DNA from 3 places in the Neobacillus sp. NPDC058068 genome. Region 2 is predicted to be linked to each of the others. Evidence: riboswitches for the same ligand, from Rfam matches in the RefSeq annotation. Region 2 holds a riboswitch; each other region holds the start of a gene.
The links. Region 2 has a riboswitch for S-adenosylmethionine ahead of ACFVSW_RS06905 (methionine ABC transporter ATP-binding protein). Riboswitches for the same ligand answer to the same signal wherever they lie in the genome.
Positions count from the first base shown of each region.

Region 1 (6,424 bases), on a different contig from region 2:
ACACATTTCTGTTTTCCCAGCGCCAACAAGCCCCGCAATTCCAACGATTTCTCCTGATTTAACGTGAAAATTCAAGTTTTTAATTTTTTCTCTATCAGAAAGTCCTTTCACTTCTAGGACGCTGTTTCCAATGGTCGTATTCCTTTCGGGAAACTGCTCCTCCAGCTTTTGACCAAGCATATGCTCAACCACTTTATTGGAAGTTGTGGCGGCAACCTGCTCTTTCACAACAAATTCACCATTTCGCATAACCGTCACTTCATCGCAGATTTCAAATATTTCCGGCAGGCGGTGTGAGATAAAAATAATCCCTACATCTTGTTTAACTAGTTCCCGAGTAATCCGAAAAAGTTCGCTCGTTTCGGTATGGCTCAATGGTGCAGTCGGCTCATCTAAAATAAGAAACTTGCACTTATTGGAAACTGCTCTAGCGATTAAAATCATTTGTTTTTCAGCAAGTGACAACTCGCTCACCAGCGTCTTCGTTGAAAGTCTAATATTCATACCGGACAAGATTTGCGCCGCTTTTTGATGAAGCTTATTCCATTTCATCCATTGTCGTTTTCCCATGTTATGAACAGTGTCCAGCAGCATAATATTTTCAGCCACGGTTAAATACGGAATAAGGGCCGTATCAACCTCCTGGTAAACAATTTGAATACCAGCATCCTGGGCATTTTTCGGGGAACGAATCTTCAGGTTTTGCCCATCCATCGATATCTCGCCGGTATAGTGGTCATAGGCTCCGGAGAGAACCTTCATTAACGTTGATTTCCCTGCACCATTCGCCCCAATCAATGCCTGAATTTTCCCCGTTTCCATCGAAAAATTAACCTGGTTTAACGCCTTTACGCCTGGAAATTCAATTGAGATGTTTTTCATTGCCAATGTTGAACTCGTCAAAATGCCACCCCCTATCAAAACGACACTCTCTTAATCGATTGAATAAGAGAGTGCCAGCTGGAATTATTTTTTATAATGCTTCTTTAACGTTTTCATCCACTCTTCTTCAAATGCCGTAGACTCACCCCAGCCTGGGATGATTTTTGAAAGATTAACCATGTTCACTGGATCCTTGGAGTCCTGCAGGTTTTTTTGAGAAACAAGTGATGCTTCTAAGTCATAGGTTTTTGGTGTTTCTTCGCCAGCCAGTTTTTTCGCAAGTATTCTCAAATCGACAGCGCCGATTAATTTAGGATCGACAGCCGCTGTATACTTCCAGGCACTGCCTTTTCTTTGGATATCCTGCAGGTCTGCATTGGAAACATCAATTCCAAAGATTTTCACTTCTTCACGGCCTGCTTCTTTAAGCGCACGTGCTGCACCAATCGCAAAAGCATCCCACGTAGCAAAGATAGCGTCAAGCTTGCCCTTAGGGTATTTGTTCAACATCGCCGCAACGGCATTTTGCGTTTGCACACTTGTATCCGCTGCTGCTACGCCAAAGCGTTCCACTTCTTTAAGCCCGGGGTTTTTCGCAAGCACATCCTGATAAACTTTGTTCCGACGGACCATTGGCGGGAAGCCGTCTACCCAAAGATAAGCAATATTGGCTTTACCCTTCGTATCCTTTACGAGCTGGTCAAGTGCTAAGGTCGCTAATGCTTCATCATCCTGAGACGTAAGCGTCACACCTTCAACATTCGCCAGGTTTGGATTCGAGTCAAATGCAACAACATGTTTTCCTTTTTCTACGATTTTCTTTACATCGTTTACTGTGGCATCGTCGTCACCGTGTGAAATGATAAATCCATCATAATTCTGATCTAATGCCTGATTGATGGCATCGTGGAATTTCGCTGTGTCCCCATTTGCGGTAAACACGTCTACTTTTATCCCTAATGCTTCTCCTTCTTCTTTTGCCCCGGCTAAGAATTGGGCTGTATGGTCGTCACCGCCAATTTTACGAATGACCTTGATTTTCAACTGATCCCCTTTGGAAAATGCCTCCGGTACCCCTTCAAGTGAAACCTTTTTATTGCCGCTTGCCTGTTTTGTTTCCCCGCCAGAAGCACAGCCAGTTAGTAATAGCGTTGCCGCCAATGCTGATACGAACGTACTTTTTAATAAATTCCTTTTCATTTTTAAAGCTCCTCCTTTTTGTTCTTACCAATACACCGTTACTCCTATTGGAAAAGTTTGTTTTTAGGTAAAATAAAAAACCTCTCCAGAAAAGAGAGGTTTCATCACAAATAGAAGGATTACTCCTCTCTTATCTTTCAAAACAAAAAATTGTTTTGCAGGATTTAGCACCAATTCCTTGTCGGAACGGTTGCTGGGCGTCATCGGGCCAGTCCCTCTGCCACTCTTGATAAGAGAACGTATTATTCATTTAAAGTATTAAACTTAATTTAAACTCCTATTAATAAGTTGTCAATAGTGTTTTGAATATTTCTACTTAAAAAATATTCAAAACACTTGCATGTAGGGGAAAATAAAGCAAAGTTTCAAAGTAAGACCTATCCCTTTATAATCATCAGAAACTTCGGTATGATAATATTTAGGGAACCGAAATAACTTTAGAAAGAAGTGTTTAATAGCGTGAACCAGCAGGAAAGTGCCAAACGTAATTTACTGATCATGTGGTTTGCCAACTTCTTTGTAGCCGGAAGTATGACGATGGTTATGCCGTTTATTTCGTTGTACATTGAGTCGTTTGGGGATTTTTCCGAAAAATATGTCCAGCATTGGTCAGGGTTAACGTTTGCGATTACATTTGTTTCCGCCTTCCTTTTTTCACCGATTTGGGGGAGAATTGGCGACCGCTATGGGAGGAAAAAAATTCTTATTTTTTCCGGATTAGGAATGGCATTCTCGATTTTTCTTATAGGATATGTCCATTCCGTTTGGCAGCTTTTTATGCTGCGATTTTTCATGGGATTCTTTTCGGGATTTATCCCGATGTCACAAGCTTTCATTTCCACACAAACACCGAAACAGATTGCTGGACGGGTCCTTGGTACATTGCAAACCGGCAGCATCACAGGTTCGTTGTTAGGGCCAATGTTAGGCGGAATATTGGCAGATTCCCTTGGCTATTCTACCACCTTTAAATGGACCTCCATTTCCATATTCATTTCTGCGCTACTTGTCATTGCCACAAAAGAATTCCTGCTTGAAGCCAAAAAGGGTGCCAAAACCCATTATTCAAGCAAGGAAGTATTGAAGCATATTACTCGCAATCCCGTGTTATTAACCGTGCTGCTAATCTCTGCTCTTGTCCAGATTGCACACTTTAGCATCCAACCGATTTTATCCTTATTTGTTAGTGATTTGCACGGGCCAGCAAATATCGCCTTTTATTCAGGGATTGCTTTCTCCGCCGCAGGCCTAGGAAATTTAATGATGTCGAGGAATTGGGGGAAAATTGCTGATAAGTATGGCTATATCAAAATACTGATCATTCTTCTTTTCTTGGCGGGAATTGTCTACCTGCCGGGAGCAGCCGTTACAAGTCTTTGGCAGCTTGTCATCATCCGCTTCGCCCTCGGTGTCACGATTGGCGGTATAATTCCTGTACGAATTGCTTATATCCGCCAGGAAGCGCCGATTGCAATGCAAGGTGAGGTGCTTGGTTACAATACAAGTCTAAGGTTTCTTGGAAATATAATCGGACCGTTATTAGGCGGATTCATATCCGGTTCCTTTGGATTTTCCGCGGTATTTATCAGTACAAGTGCCTTATTGGTTATTAGCGGTTTAATTTTACTTGTTTCCATGCAACGAAATCCAAAGCTAGTGAAGCATACGGCTTAAAAGCATTGCCTTTATCGGGAAAAATGGTACTGCTTTGCTTAAAGCGCAAATTATTAAAACGGCCCATTAAAATTTGGGCCGTTTTCTTATGATAACTGTTTCTCATAAACTTTTAAATTGGCATAAACAGCTTCTAAAACAGGGACTGAAATCAGCTCCTTATGTGCAATCTCTACTAAATAGCCGTGTACATGGTCAGCCTCAACCTGTGATAATTTCTCCGTATCTCGCTGCATCGAGGATTTCATTGGATATGCCAGATTATCAATTTGGTTCATTTGAAGCGTTTGACTATCCTCAGGAAGAGGTGCACCTACCCGTTTCATCACAGAAATAATTTCCTCCAAAAGCTTTGAAATTTCAGCTTTGCCGCTTGGTTCCTCACGGATTGGCCCAATTGGCGACCTCATTAAGGTAGTAATTCCGGACATTGTAGAAATGAAGAGATATTTATTCCATAAATCCTGGTTTATGTTGTCGCTTAAACGATAACCTATGTTAGTCCCCTTAAATGCTTCTTCAATTTTTAAAATGCGCTCTGTCGTTTCACCCGTTCGTTCTCCAAACACTAAATCATGTTTCGGACTGGATTGGATGACTTTTCCATCCTTATCAAGGGTGGTTTCGATAAAGCAAAGACCGCCGATGACCTGTTCTTCTCCAAATATCATTGCCAGTCTATCAACATGCGAAATACCGTTTAATAATGGCAGAATAGCAGTTTCTTTGCTGACATACTGTCGGATGCTTTGAAGCACTCCATCCAGATGGTAGGCTTTCGTTGAAAGTAAAATCAAATCAAACGGACCTGCATCCTCTCCTGCTAAAATAGTTGCAGGAATTAATGTCACATTGCCGTGGACACTCTCAATGACCAGTCCTGTTTCCTCAAGCTGCTTTTTCCTTCCTTCCCTCACCAAAAAAGTAACATCTTCTCCTTTTTCAAGTAAGCGTCCGCCAAAATAACCGCCGACAGCACCTGCACCAACGACTAAAACTCTCATGCTAATCCCCCTTGTATACTATTATTATCTATTGAAAATTCCAAATCGTCTTATAGGCCAGTTTCCAAGCAAAAATGGTGATTACCAGAAGCAAAATGTAATAAATCACCACTCCATATGGAATAAATGTAACCGCAAAATGGATACCGATAAAAACAGCAATCAGAAGTAACGCCAGGAGAATTTTTGCTCCCCCGCTCTGCTGGGCATCCTCAAACGATTCCGAAAAAGGCAGCGTCCCTTTAAGATAGTTCGAGCAAATAATCGTATATAATACGGCGGTCACGAACACAACCAAAAGGTCTGGGATGACTTTTATCCCAAAGATACCGATAAAAATGACGGATAGGATTAAATAGACTGGAAGAAAGAGATTAACAATGAACACCTTCAACGCGGCACTGTATAAAGGTGCTAAGCTCTTTATTGGCGCGGTTTTGTAAATCCAGGCCCCCTTATATTTCCCCGAGTATTTCAGCATCGTCACCGCATTGGGGATCATCAAACAAGACATATAAATTCCTAAGTACCATTTGCTCGATACGAGGTGAGCATAGGAATTCATTTGAATTTCGTTAAACATAAAAATAAATGGAAAAACGAGCGATAATCCTAAGGCAGGATAAACCTTTAAGCGAAATTCCCGCTCGTTCCGCATCATATTATCGGAGAATCGAAACAATACCTTTTCCTCGTTACTGCGGCAAATGACATTTGTCAGCCACTGTTTCCACCCGCGTTCCTTCCGTTTGCTTCCCCCGCTATTATTTGTTAACTTTTGCAGATTTCTTTCAAATGAAGGCATCATTCGGTTATAAACTACAATCGCGAGGACTGGCACAACCAATGCCAATAGTGAAAAGATCACTAGATAACCGTTCGAATGGTTTCCTAAGAACAATTCAAAAGGCGCCCCAAACCAAATAGGCGGTATAAAGAATTGCCACCAGCTTGGCGAAAAGGTAATTTTCATATCGATAAAACTAAAGGATCTTCCCAAAATCTGATAACCAACAGCAATCGAAACGGATAAACCAATTTGGACGTAGTTGATGATATCCTTTAGTTTTTCACCGTCAAAGTAACGGAGGATGAAATAGTAAATAATCGCGGTTAATACGACAATGAATAAATTGACTAAAATCAGCCCAATCAGCGAGAGGAGTAAAAACAGAATTCCATATTTAAATGTCCCGGCCACAATAGGAGCTCCTGCGATAGCCGCCGTCAGAAAGAATAGATAAATACTAATATGAACCGTTTTTGCTGCACTGATCGTTTTTCGCCCAACCGGTTTTGTCTGCAGAATTCCCTTGTCCTTGATATCGAGAAGAACATTGGAAAAGTCAGAGATCATCGAAGTCATCACCAGAAACATGACGATTCCGAAAAAAATACTCATTTGGTAAAGATAATTCTGTCCAAAAATCATGACAGGAATAAGAAAAAGGCTTAACAATACATACATCCCTAGAGACTTGATAAAGCCGTTTTCTTCAGGCTTTTTCTTTTTCTTAGCCTGTTGGTTAAAGATGGTCGGGGTTCTCCGCCCATCCATCGTTAATTTGACTGCTAAAATTTTTCGCATCACGGGATAGTCAATCCCAAAGCTCTCAAAAATCCGCCGGAACAAATCTAAGAATTTGAGCGTTTGAAAGTTTTTC
Region 1 is NZ_JBHVSI010000040.1:7,973-14,396, forward strand. It holds gene ACFVSW_RS27260 (sugar ABC transporter ATP-binding protein) at 1-882, opposite strand, end outside; gene ACFVSW_RS27265 (sugar ABC transporter substrate-binding protein) at 967-2,082, opposite strand; SAM riboswitch class I at 2,210-2,318, opposite strand; gene ACFVSW_RS27270 (MFS transporter) at 2,581-3,756, shown strand; gene ACFVSW_RS27275 (ketopantoate reductase family protein) at 3,843-4,760, opposite strand; gene ACFVSW_RS27280 (hypothetical protein) at 4,789-6,424, opposite strand, start outside.
Region 1: another riboswitch for S-adenosylmethionine. It lies ahead of ACFVSW_RS27265 (sugar ABC transporter substrate-binding protein); the one in region 2 lies ahead of ACFVSW_RS06905 (methionine ABC transporter ATP-binding protein).

Region 2 (6,424 bases):
CGATTCCATTAAAGATGGAAGTAGCACTGTCTTTCATTACACCATGCTTCAAAATATAGCCTTCGCTGTTTTTCCCGAAGTGAACAACCTTGGTGGTGAAGTTTTGTGTTTGCTCACCGCGTCCGACAACAACTGTTTTAGTATCTCCATAAGAGCCATCGCCAATTAAATTAGTCGTGTTTTCTGAAATCGTGTTTCCTTCATTCATTAACCCTAAGGCCCATTCAATTCGTGCATCTCTGCCGGCAACACCGCGGCGGTTCACATACGTCGTAATTCCTTTTGCAAGGTTATCAACTGCCCCAAATGTCACTCTCGCATTGGCGTTCGCAATCACTTCTACCAGAATATTAGCAACTGTATTTGATGTTTCCATTGTTGAAATGTAGTTTTCAACATATGTTACGGCACTATTATCTTCAGCAACAACAATCACATGGTTGAACAGATTGGCCTCAGCATCATCGTGGACAAACACGGCGTGAATTGGCTCGGCAACTTCTACATTCTTCGGAACATATAAGAAAACCCCGCCATTTACAAGTGCTGCGTGAAGCGCCGTCAAACGATGTTCGTCAGCATTGATAGCCTGCGTCATGTAATACTTTTTCAACAGATCACCATGCTCTCTAGCAGCAGTGAAAATATCGGTAAAAATTACACCCTTGTTTTTTAGCTCTTCAGATAAAGCTGAAAAGGCAGGCGTTTGATTTCTTTGGATATATAAGTTCTTGTTTTCAGCATCCATATCAATTAATGCTTTCACTTCTTCCGGCAATTCTGCAAGTGAAGGATAGGCAGCACTTTTGACCGTATGTTGATTGAATTGCGTGAAATTCCATTTATCGATTTTCGTTTTATCAGGTCTTGGCATTGGCAGCTGTTCGAAATCTGTTAATGCCTTAAGACGGAATTCTTCAAACCAAGCAGGCTCGCTCATTTCTTTGGAGAACGAGCTTACTTTGCCATTATCAAATGATAATTTTGTTTCTGTTGTCATTGTAATCCTCCTAACGCTCTCTTACGCTTCTTGCCCAACTGTTTCATCTTCAATTCCAAGTTCTTGCTTGATCCAGTCATATCCTTCTGCTTCTAAGCGTTGTGCTAGCTCTGGTCCGCCGGATTTCACAATGCGGCCTTGCATCATTACATGCACATGGTCAGGAGTGATATAGTTTAACAGACGTTGATAGTGCGTAATAATTAAGCAGCCGAAATCTTCGCCGCGCATTTCATTGATTCCCTTGGATACAACCTTTAGGGCATCGATATCTAGTCCGGAGTCAATTTCATCTAAGATGGCAATTTTCGGTTCTAACATCGTCAATTGCAAGATTTCATTCCGTTTTTTCTCACCGCCGGAGAAGCCTTCATTTAAATAACGCTGTGCCATATCAAGATCCATTTCAAGGAATTCCATTTGCTTATCCATTTTACGGATGAATTTCATCAATGAAATTTCGTTTCCTTCACCAAGACGGCTGTTGATTGCAGAACGTAGGAAGTCTGCATTTGTAACGCCGTTAATTTCACTTGGATATTGCATTGCTAAGAAAAGACCGGCACGTGCGCGCTCATCTACTTCCATTTCAAGAACATTTTGTCCATCTAATGTAATGTTTCCGCTTGTCACTTCATATTTTGGGTGACCCATGATAGCAGAAGATAAAGTGGATTTACCAGTACCGTTTGGCCCCATGATTGCATGGATTTCTCCACCCTTTATTTCAAGGTTTACCCCTTTTAATATTTCTTTACCCTCAATTTCTACATGAAGGTCCTTAATTGTTAAAGTTGATCCAGCCATATTTATACCTCCGAAAAGAATGATTTGTATCTTGAAACTACAATGTTCTATGAAGCAATTCTCATTTTATTCTCATTACAATCTTATAACAAATGAAATGTATTAGCAACTCCTAAACAGTAAAAACAAAGCTGCTATTTTCATTAAGCAAGTCCTAAATGAGAATGAAAGGAGTAATTTTGTGAAAATTCAGACGAAAACTCTTTATGTAAAACACATTCGGTATAAATGATACCTTATTTTATATTGTTTTGCCAATGGTAATACATGTTCTATTAATTGGAGCGAAAATATAAAGAAAACTCGCCGATTGGCGAGCTCTTAGGCGAAGACAGAGGCGTAGTTGCACTTATGCCTGATAGGAAAGTATACTTTCCTATCGGCCAGAAAAAGCCAGTGAAGTTGTCACTGACTTTCTGCTTTTCTTCCTATTTAAATACGTTTTATTTAGAAACCGGTACAACGGCCCCTTTGTATTTTTCAAGAATGAAGTCTTGGATTTCTTTTGATTTGAGAACTTCTACAAGTGTTTTGATGGTTTCTTTGTCTTTGTCCTCTGAACGAACGACCACAAGGTTTGCCGGTACAACGTCATCGCCTTCAAAGGCAATTCCATACTTTCCGATGTCAACGCCGCCTTCTAATGCGTAGTTCGTATTAATAACCACTGCATCACCTTCACCGCTTTCGAAAGAAGATGCTAATAATTTGGCTTCAATTAACGTTGAGAAATCAAGGTTCTTTGGATTTTCAATAATATCCTCAACTCTTGCATTCGCGCCAACGCCTTCTTTAAGCTTAATTAATCCTGCTTTTTCAAAAATAGGTAAAATACGTCCATGGTCACTAAATGAATTACTCATTATTATTTTTGCACCTTGTGGAAGGTCTTTTAAGCTCTTATATTTTTTAGAATAAATTCCGATTGGTTCCTTATGAATTTCGCCAACACTTACAAAATCAAAGTCCTTATTATCTTTCATTTGCAGGTCTAAATACCCTGGTGTTTGAAAATAGTTGGCATCGAGGTCTTTATCCCTTAATGCTACGTTTGGAAGAATATAATCTTGGAAAACTTTGATGTCTAGGTCAATACCTTTTTCCTTTAATAATGGCTTTGCTGCCTCTAGCACTTCCGCATGTGGTACAGAAGAGGCACCAACGACTAATTTTTTGTTTCCATTTTTCCCCGCTGAATCGTTTTTTGTACTGCCACACGCTGTAAGGGCAAATGCCAGTAACGTAATTCCAATGAAACTAAATACCTTTTTCATGATATAACTCCTCCTGTTATCGCTTATCTGTTTTCTTTGTAAAATAATCACCAATAAATTGGACAATAAAAACTATAATTAAGATCGCAATCGTTGCAACTAACGTGACAATCGGTTTATTGCCCTGAAACCCATAGAGATAGGCAAAATTCCCAAGTCCGCCAGCTCCAATGACTCCAGCCATTGCCGTAAAGCCAACGAGCGAAATAGCTGTAACGGTAATCCCTGAAATTAATGCCGGTAAGGATTCCGGTATTAATACTTTAAAAATAATATGGCCATGGGTTGCTCCCATCGATTGCGATGCTTCGATCACACCTTTATCGATTTCCCTAAGCGCAATTTCTACCATTCGCGCATAAAATGGGGCTGCACCAATAATGAGGGCTGGAAGCGCCGCATTTGCCCCGAGTATCGTCCCTAACAATAATTTTGTAAATGGAAATAATAAAACTATTAAGATAATAAAGGGAATGGATCTGAAAATATTGACAAAGCCGCCAATAACAACATTAACGGTCCGATTGGCCCATATATTCCCTTTATCTGTTAAAAACAACAGCAGACCAAGTAATAATCCTAAAACAAATGTCGCAAACACGGAAATGGAAGTCATATACATCGTTTCACGTGTTGCTTCAATTAATTTGTCCCACTTTACCATTTCCATAAAATCAGCCATTACTGATCACCTCCACGCCGACTTGCTGTGAGTGAATATAATCGATGGCCTTCTGTATTTCGCTTACTTGCCCATCCAAGTGAATAAATAATGTTCCGTATGATCCGTTTTGGGTGTGTGAAATCTTCCCTTGAAGAATATTGACAACCACATCGAAATTCCGGATAACATTTGTGATTAATGGCTGTTCTGTTGTCTCCCCAACGAACGAGAGCTGAACCACACGACCATGCGGATAAAGTTCGAGTAGATGTTGGGTTGTTTCCTTCGTTTCTTCCGGTTCCGTTACCTGCTGGACAAATCGCTTCGTAATCGGCTGCTCCGGGTTTTTAAACACATCAAGCACTGGACCAAGCTCAACGACTCTTCCACTTTCCATGACCGCTACCCGGTGGCATATTTTCCGGATGACATGCATTTCATGCGTAATCAAGACAATTGTTAAACCCAGCCGTTTATTAATATCGACCAACAAATCCAAAATCGAATCGGTCGTTTGCGGATCGAGCGCGGAAGTTGCTTCATCACAAAGCAATACTTTTGGATTGTTAGCAAGTGCTCTAGCAATCCCGACGCGCTGCTTTTGCCCGCCGCTCAGCTGCGCAGGGTAAGCATTTTCCCTGCCTTCGAGACCGACTAGCTTAATAAGTTCCTGCACTCGCTGTTTTCTTTGCGAACTATTTACCCCTGCGATTTCTAATGGAAAAGCAATATTTTCACTTACTGTCCGAGACCACAGCAAGTTAAAATGCTGGAAAATCATACTGATTTCCTGGCGAGCTTTCCGGAGCTCAGCACCCTTTATTTTCGAAATCACCCGGCCGGCTACCGTAACGGTTCCATTCGTCGGGAGCTCGAGTCCATTTAACATCCGGATTAACGTACTTTTTCCGGCACCGCTATATCCAATCACTCCGAAAATTTCTCCTTCTTGTATTTCCAGGTTTACATCATTAACTGCCTTTAAATGCCCCTGTTTTGAAGGAAAAATTTTACTTGCGTTTTTTATCGATATCACTTGAATCACCTGCTTTTTATCCAATTTACAGATTCTTGTTTATAGAGTTAGGCTGTTTTCAAGAAAAGATTCTTTTTTTTAAAATAAAAATGCCTCTCTGCACAGGCAGAAAGGCATTATTAAAACAATCCTTTCTCCCATCTCCCAAAGCAACCGCTTTGTGTGAATTGGCACCATTTCAATACAAATATTGACGGTTGCCGGGCTTCATCGGGCACATCCCTCCACCTCTCTTGATAAGAGCTTACAGCATTCTATATTCAATTTACACGTTAAATTATTTAAGTAATGATATTACGATTGCTATCGTATCACGGATAAAAAGCAGTGTCAATGAGAATTTATTTGGATAATAGTGTCAGCTGAATTTAAGCATTTGTTTTTAGGGAAGCTAAGCCGGTCGCCGTTTCAATCGCTGATTCGAGATCTTCGATTAAATCCTCGACATTTTCAATACCAATGGAAAGGCGAATTAAATCCTCAGATACCCCTGCAGACTTAAGCCCATCTGCATCTAATTGCTGATGAGTGGTGCTTGCCGGGTGAATAATTAAGCTTTTTGCATCGCCAACATTGGCAACATGTGCCCACAGCGTAATTGCATCAATCAATTTAGCCCCTGCCTCTTTGCCACCTTTAATCCCAAAGACAACCATGGAGCCGGCACCTTTTGGCAAATACTTTTGCGCTAATTCATGATCCGGATGTGATGGATGTCCAGGGTAAGAAACCCACTCCACTGCAGGATGATTGACTAAGTAATTTACCACTTCCTTCGTATTGGCAACATGCTCTTTCATCCGCACATGAAGTGTTTCAAGACCAAGTGTGAACTGGAAAGCATTTTGCGGACTTAGTGCCGGCCCCAGATCACGTAAAAGCTGGACGCGTGCTTTGATAATATAAGCGACCGCACCTAGTGCTTCTGCATACACGAGATCATGATAACTTGCATCTGGAGTTGTAAAGCCCGGAAATTTCGGCGAGTTCCAGTCAAATTTCCCGCCATCGACAATCACACCGCCAGTTGTCGTGCCATTTCCCAACAGCCATTTTGTGGCCGAGTGAACGACAATGTCTGCACCATGCTCAAATGGCCGGCACAGATACGGTGTCGCAAAGGTATTGTCAATTATTAATGGAACCCCGGCCTCATGAGCAATTGCCGCTACCTTTTCAATATCGAGTACGCGTAAGCTCGGATTACCAATCGTTTCAGCGAAGACTGCTTTTGTTTTTTCAGTAATCGCCGTGCGGAAATTTTCAGGATTATCCGGGTTGACAAATTTCACTTTAATTCCGTATTTAGGAAGGGTAACGGCAAATAAATTATAAGTTCCGCCATAAAGATTCGCGGCAGAGACAATCTCATCACCGGCTTCAGCAATATTTAAAATCGCAAGTGTGATCGCTGCCATGCCGCTTGCAACTGCAAGTGCTCCAACGCCGCCTTCTAATAAAGCCACGCGATCTTCAAAAACGGTGGTGGTTGGATTATGGATCCGGGTATAAATGTAACCAGGCTCCTTTAAGGCAAATAAGTTGGCCGCATGTTCTGTGCTTTTGAATTGATACGCATTGTTTTGATAAATCGGGACCGCCCGAGCACCTGTCACCGGATCTGGCGACAATCCTCCATGAAC
Region 2 is NZ_JBHVSI010000004.1:216,381-222,804, forward strand. It holds gene sufD (Fe-S cluster assembly protein SufD) at 1-1,000, opposite strand, end outside; gene sufC (Fe-S cluster assembly ATPase SufC) at 1,022-1,807, opposite strand; gene ACFVSW_RS06895 (MetQ/NlpA family ABC transporter substrate-binding protein) at 2,251-3,081, opposite strand; gene ACFVSW_RS06900 (methionine ABC transporter permease) at 3,098-3,763, opposite strand; gene ACFVSW_RS06905 (methionine ABC transporter ATP-binding protein) at 3,756-4,781, opposite strand; SAM riboswitch class I at 4,916-5,024, opposite strand; gene ACFVSW_RS06910 (O-acetylhomoserine aminocarboxypropyltransferase/cysteine synthase family protein) at 5,150-6,424, opposite strand, start outside.

Region 3 (6,424 bases), on a different contig from region 2:
AAATGTCAACCTATTTTTTAAATATTTCTAAACGACTTATTCTTCTGATAGCTTCTGTTAACCGTTCCTCTGATGATAATAAACCAACACGGACATAGCCCTCGCCAAAATCTCCAAAGCCAATCCCCGGTCCTACCATGATATGTGCTTGATCAAGAAGAATGGTTGAAAATTCCTCAGATGAATACCCATCCGGAACCTTAAGCCAGGCAAAAAATGAGCCTTTTGGGGCGGTGACATTCCAACCAAGCGAATGAAGACCAGTAATTAAAACGTTGCGCCTCCGTTCGTACAGTTCATTTAGTTCGTTCACACAATCCTGGGGACCCGTCAATGCAACCGCAGCGGCCTCTTGTACCGCTCCAAATAAACTGACGTAAAGATGGTCCTGCAAAAGTTCAATCGCGGAAATGACACTCTCATTCCCCACTGCAAATCCAACTCTCCAGCCCGCCATATTATAGGTTTTCGATAGCGTGTAGATTTCAATTCCCACTTCTTTCGCACCGTCTGCTTGTAAAAAGCTAATTGGTTTAACGCCGTCAAATCCAATCGCACCATAAGCAAAATCATGGACTACGCAAATATCATTTTCACGGGCCAGATTGATAGTTTCTGCAAAGAACTCCTCACTCGCGGTTGCACCGGTAGGATTATTCGGGTAATTGAGAAACATTAATTTTGCTTTTGATAAAGCAGTTGAATCTAGTTCTTGATAATCCGGTAAGAAACCATTTTCTTCTCGTAACGGCATGGTAACCATTTCCGCCTTTGCAAGCGCAACACCCGACCAATAATCAGGATAACCTGGGTCGGGAACGAGGATGGTATCGCCTGGGTTTAATAAACACTGAGGAATCTCAACCAGCCCCGCTTTACCGCCAAATAATATTGCCACCTCTTTGTCGGCATCAATGGTCACACCATATTCTCTTAGATAAAAATCTGCTGCCGCTTGTTTTAAGTAACTAAATCCTTGAAAAGGCGAATATTTATGGTTGAGCGGATTGGCTGCTGCTTCCTGAAGCTTTGCGACAATATGCGGCGGTGTCGGCTGATCTGGATTGCCTTGTCCTAAGTTAATCACATCATGGCCCGCGGCTATATATTCGCCAACTTTTTTAACAAGACCGGCAAAAAATTGTTTTGGTAGACTATTCAAAAGTTCCGATGGCGGAAACTGCTTCATCGTTCTCACCTGCTTTTTTATTTTCAAATTATTGTTGAATTTCTAGTGACAAATGTTATAACTTTTATATTAGCTTGTAAAGGGAAAATTTCAAAAGCAGTGAAGATTCATGAAATTAAAGATTTCTTAACGTTACCTTTTGGACGGATTGGTTTGTGGATTGAATAAAAAATATTGACACCCATTACTTAATCTTGTTATAGTTTTTATCAGATTGAAAAAACTGAAAACTTTATTTACTCTTATCATGAGCTGGCTGAGGGATTGGCCCTTTGAAGCCCAGCAACCGACCGGAAAACCATTATGAAATGGGGCGCCTATTCGCGCCGGGGAAGGATCCCCTAACAGGCACGGTGCTAATTCCAACAGAAGGATTGTCTTTCTGAGAGATAAGAGGTGCGAAGAATCACCGTCTTCTAGCCTCTTTCAGATGAGAAAGAGGCTTTTTTAGTGCCGAAATACGCACGGATAAGCCTCCACTAATTAGGAGGAATTTTAGAAATGAGTCTATTAAAGCAAACAACTTATCAGCCATTAACCGAAACTACCGCCACAGAGTTGGCATTAGCATTAAACCTTTTTTCTGATAACCCTGAACTTTCCTGTAAGGAGATTGGTGATGGGAATCTTAATTTAGTTTTTCATATTGTCGACGAAAAGAACGGAAAAGGTGTAATCATCAAACAAGCTCTTCCATATGCCAAAGTCGTGGGTGAAAGCTGGCCATTGACACTTAAAAGGGCAAAGATTGAAGCAGATGCCCTGATAATTTTTGGTTCTATTGCACCAAAGTATGTTCCAGAGGTTTACTATACTAATGATGTGCTGGCAGTGACCGTCATGGAAGACCTCTCCCATCTTTTAATTGCGAGAAAGGGATTCATAAAAGGCGAAACTTACCCGCTTCTATCCCAACATCTGGGTGAATATCTGGCGAAAACACTATTTTTCACATCGGATTATGGATTAGGTCCGTCTTTAAAAAAAGAAAAGGTTCAACAGTTTATCAATCCAGAGCTTTGCAAAATCACCGAGGATTTAATTTTCAACGATCCCTTCTTTGATGCAGAGACCAACGAATTCGAGGCCGGCTTACGTACTACAGTCGAAGCCCTTTGGAAAGATGAAGAACTGAAATTTCATGTGAACGTATTGAAAAAAAGCTTCCTAACAGAAGCAGAAGTTCTTCTTCATGGAGATTTGCATACTGGAAGTGTTTTTGCCAATGATTCGGAAACAAAAGTTATTGACCCTGAATTCGCGTTTTATGGTCCCGCTGGATTTGATATTGGCCAGGTATTTGCGAATCTCCTTTTCCAAGTCATAGTGAACGAGCATAACCAAGTTCTCTTTATCAATCATCTTGAAACAGTGTGGAATGTATTTGAAGAACAATACAAGCACCTTTGGAATACTGAAAATAAGGAAAATTTAGCGCAAACCTCCACATTCTTAAACTACAATTTAGCTAAGTTTTTCGATGATGCTCTTGGTTTTACTGGCTGTGAGTTAATCAGAAGAACAATTGGGCTTGCACATGTTGCCGATTTAGACAGCATTGAAGAGGAGCAAACTAGATTAGCTGCCAAACGTAAAACGTTGGAACTTGGGGGAATCCTAATCAAACAGAGGAAAGAAATCAAAAATCTTGGAGCTTTCATAAATTTGGTTAAAGAAGTACTTAAAAAGTAAAAAGCAATCCGAGCTTGTTCGGACTGCTCTTTACTTAGGTATCATTCACATTGATATCGTCAAGAGGGAGGGTGATCCGAAAAATCGTCCCTTTCCCTTCTTCACTTTCAACGTTAATGGTTCCTTTATGCTCTGCAATGATGCGAAAGCTAACCATTAAGCCAAGACCGGTACCTTGGTCTTTAGTCGTATAAAATGGTTCACCCAGCTTATTGATAATTTCTTTCGGTATTCCCATCCCTTCATCCTCAATCGAAATACTCATTCGATTGGCCATTTTCTTAATGGTAATGGTAATATTCCCGCCTTCTTGCATAACCTCGATAGCATTTTTGATTAAATTGATAAAGACTTTTTTCAACTGATTTGGTTCACAAAATATAGGCGGAAGCTGTTCATCATAATTTGTAACAAATTGAACATTGTGAAGGACTGCTTGTGCAGTCAACAAGTCGACTGTTTCCTTCATGATTTGATTTATTTCCTTTTCTTCATACCTAGTTGCCTGCGGTTTAGCAAGCATCAAAAATTCGTTGATAATTGAATCAATTCGCTGAAGCTCCGAAGTAATAACCTGATAATACATCGAATGCTCTTTCATAATACTGCCCTCAAGTAATTGAATGAAACCTTTTAAAGCGGTCATCGGATTACGTATTTCATGGGCAATTCCTGCCGCTAGTTCGCCAATCACATTTAAGGTATCTGATTTTCGCAGATGCTCCTGCATCTCGATTGTTTCCGAAATATCCTTAAAAACAGTAAAATTCAACCCCTCAACGATTTCCGCTTTTGAGGAATATTCAAAATACGTCTTTTTACTGTCCACTTTTTCAACAATGATTATAGAGGTACTCTGCCCATCAATGAGAGCCTGTTCAAAATGTTTTATTATTTCCTGTGTATTGCTTTCATGATGGGTATATAAATCGTATAATCGCAGTCCGATTAATTCTTCCTTTGGGAGGCTAAGCATTTTTTCACCAGCCAAATTAATATCAACGATACGATGCTGATTGTCCCATAAGATAAGTCCATCGATGGAATCTTCAAAAATCCGTCTGTATCTTTGTTCGCTCTTCTGCAAATCAGTTTCCATCTTCTGCTTTTCACTAATTTCTAGAGGTAAAGCGTTTTCCTGTTTGATCTGCTTCTCCACCTATAGCCACCCCGCGAACACAAATAATCTTGCAATAGTATTAGACATATATTCTACATCGAACGAGCAAAACCCTTTTCGTATGGTAAGCAAATTTTTAATGACCATAACCGTAAAAATGCAAAAACGCAAAGCACTTTGTGTGCTTTACGTTTTTGCATTATCTATAACATAGGGTTTTCATGCTTCGCTTTTAAACGCTGCCATCTTTTTTCTACTTCTTCTTCAAACTCTTCTAAAATAGGTTTGTTTTCATCTTTTAATAGATGTTTTGTTTTACCCATATATTTTAACCAATCAGAAAGTGAAATCCGTTTGTTCTTTTCTTCTGGATTGTAGGTAATCGTTGTTTCCCCTTGCTCCACTTCATAAAGCGGGAAGAAACAGGAATTTACCGCAGCTTCGACAATCGTTGTACCGAACCGGTCGTCCGATTTCCAGTTTAAAGGACAAGCGATTAAGAGTTTCCCGTACACAGGTCCTACATTTTGCGCATACCACTGTGCTTTTGCACCCTTTTTCACCAAGTCTTGCGGGAAGGCTTCCGAACCAGTAAAGACATACGGTATATTGGTTGCAGCCATGATTTGTGCTGTATCCTTATGGTGGAAGGCTTTACCGCGCTGTGTTTTTCCAACACCGGAGGTACTGGTCATATGCCCAAGTGGCGTCGAATAGGACATTTGTGAACCTGTATTCATATAACCTTCGTTATCATATTCAAGCATAATTAATTTATGTCCGCGAAGAGCCGTACCAATTGCCGAACCCATTCCGATATCCATTCCGCCGTCACCAGTAATCATTACAAATGTAGCATCGTCAGCTACCTCGATTTCACCACGGCGCTTCAGTTCCATAAAGGCTTCAAGCGTGCCGGATAATGTGGCAGCACCGTTTTGGAACAAATTATGAATCATTGTTTGCTTATGTGAAGTGTTTGGATAGCCAGTCGTTGTAACATAAGCACAGCCAGTTTGGAATAAGGTAACAACATCGCCTTCGATGCCTTTAAAGAATAATTCCAGACCAGCGAATATTCCGCATCCAGGACATGCGCCGTGACCTGAGGCAATTCGTTTCGGTTTCCCTGTAAGCGCACGGAGTGGCGGTATTTTCACCTTTAATTTATTCGTTTCTTCATCCATTTTCACATCAATTAAGCCAGTTTTGAATGCATCCCCATGTTGTGGTAAAATGACCGGCTTCAGAATTTTCTCCGGATCACCCGGAACATGGCCATAGTAATCAAACGGCTTTTCAGCTCTTCCTTTATCCATAGCGTCAATGACCATATCAAAGAAAGCTTGCGCATCAGTTGCATAAAAATCCTTACCGCCGAGACCAAAGACACGGCTTAAGACAATGGTTTGATTTTCTTTATCATCTTGAAGAGCCGACTTCACTTCATGGGTTAAGTTAGGACCATTTGCACCGTATGAATCAGCACGTTCCCCCACCAACAATGCTTTCACATTTTTTAGGGCCTCGCGGATTTCCTTTGCCGGAAATGGACGGATGATATTCGGACTGATTACGCCTGCTTTAATCCCTTTTGCACGAAGCTGGTCAACAACATCTTTAGCCGATTCGGCGGCAGAGTTTAATAAGAATAAAGCCACATCAGCATCTTCCATTTTATATAAATCAAGAACAGGATATTCTCGGCCGGAAAGCTTGGCGTATTCGGCAGCAACTTCTCTAAATACCTCACCGGCATTGTAGATTGCTTCTGACTGTTGGAAATGATTGTTGATGAAATCATCGCCGCTCATATGGGCACCAATCGTTACTGGTTTTTGCGGATCTCTGATAAAATTGTAATCAGTTGGGCACTCGCCAACAAATTGCTGTACCACTCTTCGGTCTTTAAAGTATTCCACCCGCCTTTTTTGGTGAGAGGTAAAGAAGCCATCGTAGGCCACAATAACTGGCAGTCTTACTTTAGAATGCTCGGCAATTTTCAATGCCATGATGTTCAGATCGTAAACGGCTTGCGGCGTCTTAGCTGTTAAAATAACCCATCCTGTATTCAAGGCATAATAAAGGTCGGAGTGATCTCCCCTAATATCAAGCGGTCCGCTGACAGAACGAGTTACAAGGTTCATGACCATTGGAAAACGAGTTCCCGATTGTACTGGCATCTGTTCTATCATATATAAGAACCCATTTGCACTTGTGGCATTAATCACCCGTGCCCCTGTCGCGGCGGCACCATAACAAATGCCTGCTGAACCATGTTCGCCGTCTGCCGGTATCAATTTAATATCGTGTTCCCCACGGGTTTTCATTTGATCTAAAAATTGGGCTACTTCTGTAGATGGAGTAATTGGGAAATAGCCCATAATATGATAATTGATTTGCGCAGCTGCCATTGCAGCCAT
Region 3 is NZ_JBHVSI010000002.1:166,556-172,979, forward strand. It holds gene ACFVSW_RS03070 (pyridoxal phosphate-dependent aminotransferase) at 11-1,189, opposite strand; SAM riboswitch class I at 1,429-1,585, shown strand; gene mtnK (S-methyl-5-thioribose kinase) at 1,691-2,881, shown strand; gene ACFVSW_RS03080 (ATP-binding protein) at 2,916-4,040, opposite strand; gene ACFVSW_RS03085 (thiamine pyrophosphate-dependent enzyme) at 4,205-6,424, opposite strand, start outside.
Region 3: another riboswitch for S-adenosylmethionine. It lies ahead of mtnK (S-methyl-5-thioribose kinase); the one in region 2 lies ahead of ACFVSW_RS06905 (methionine ABC transporter ATP-binding protein).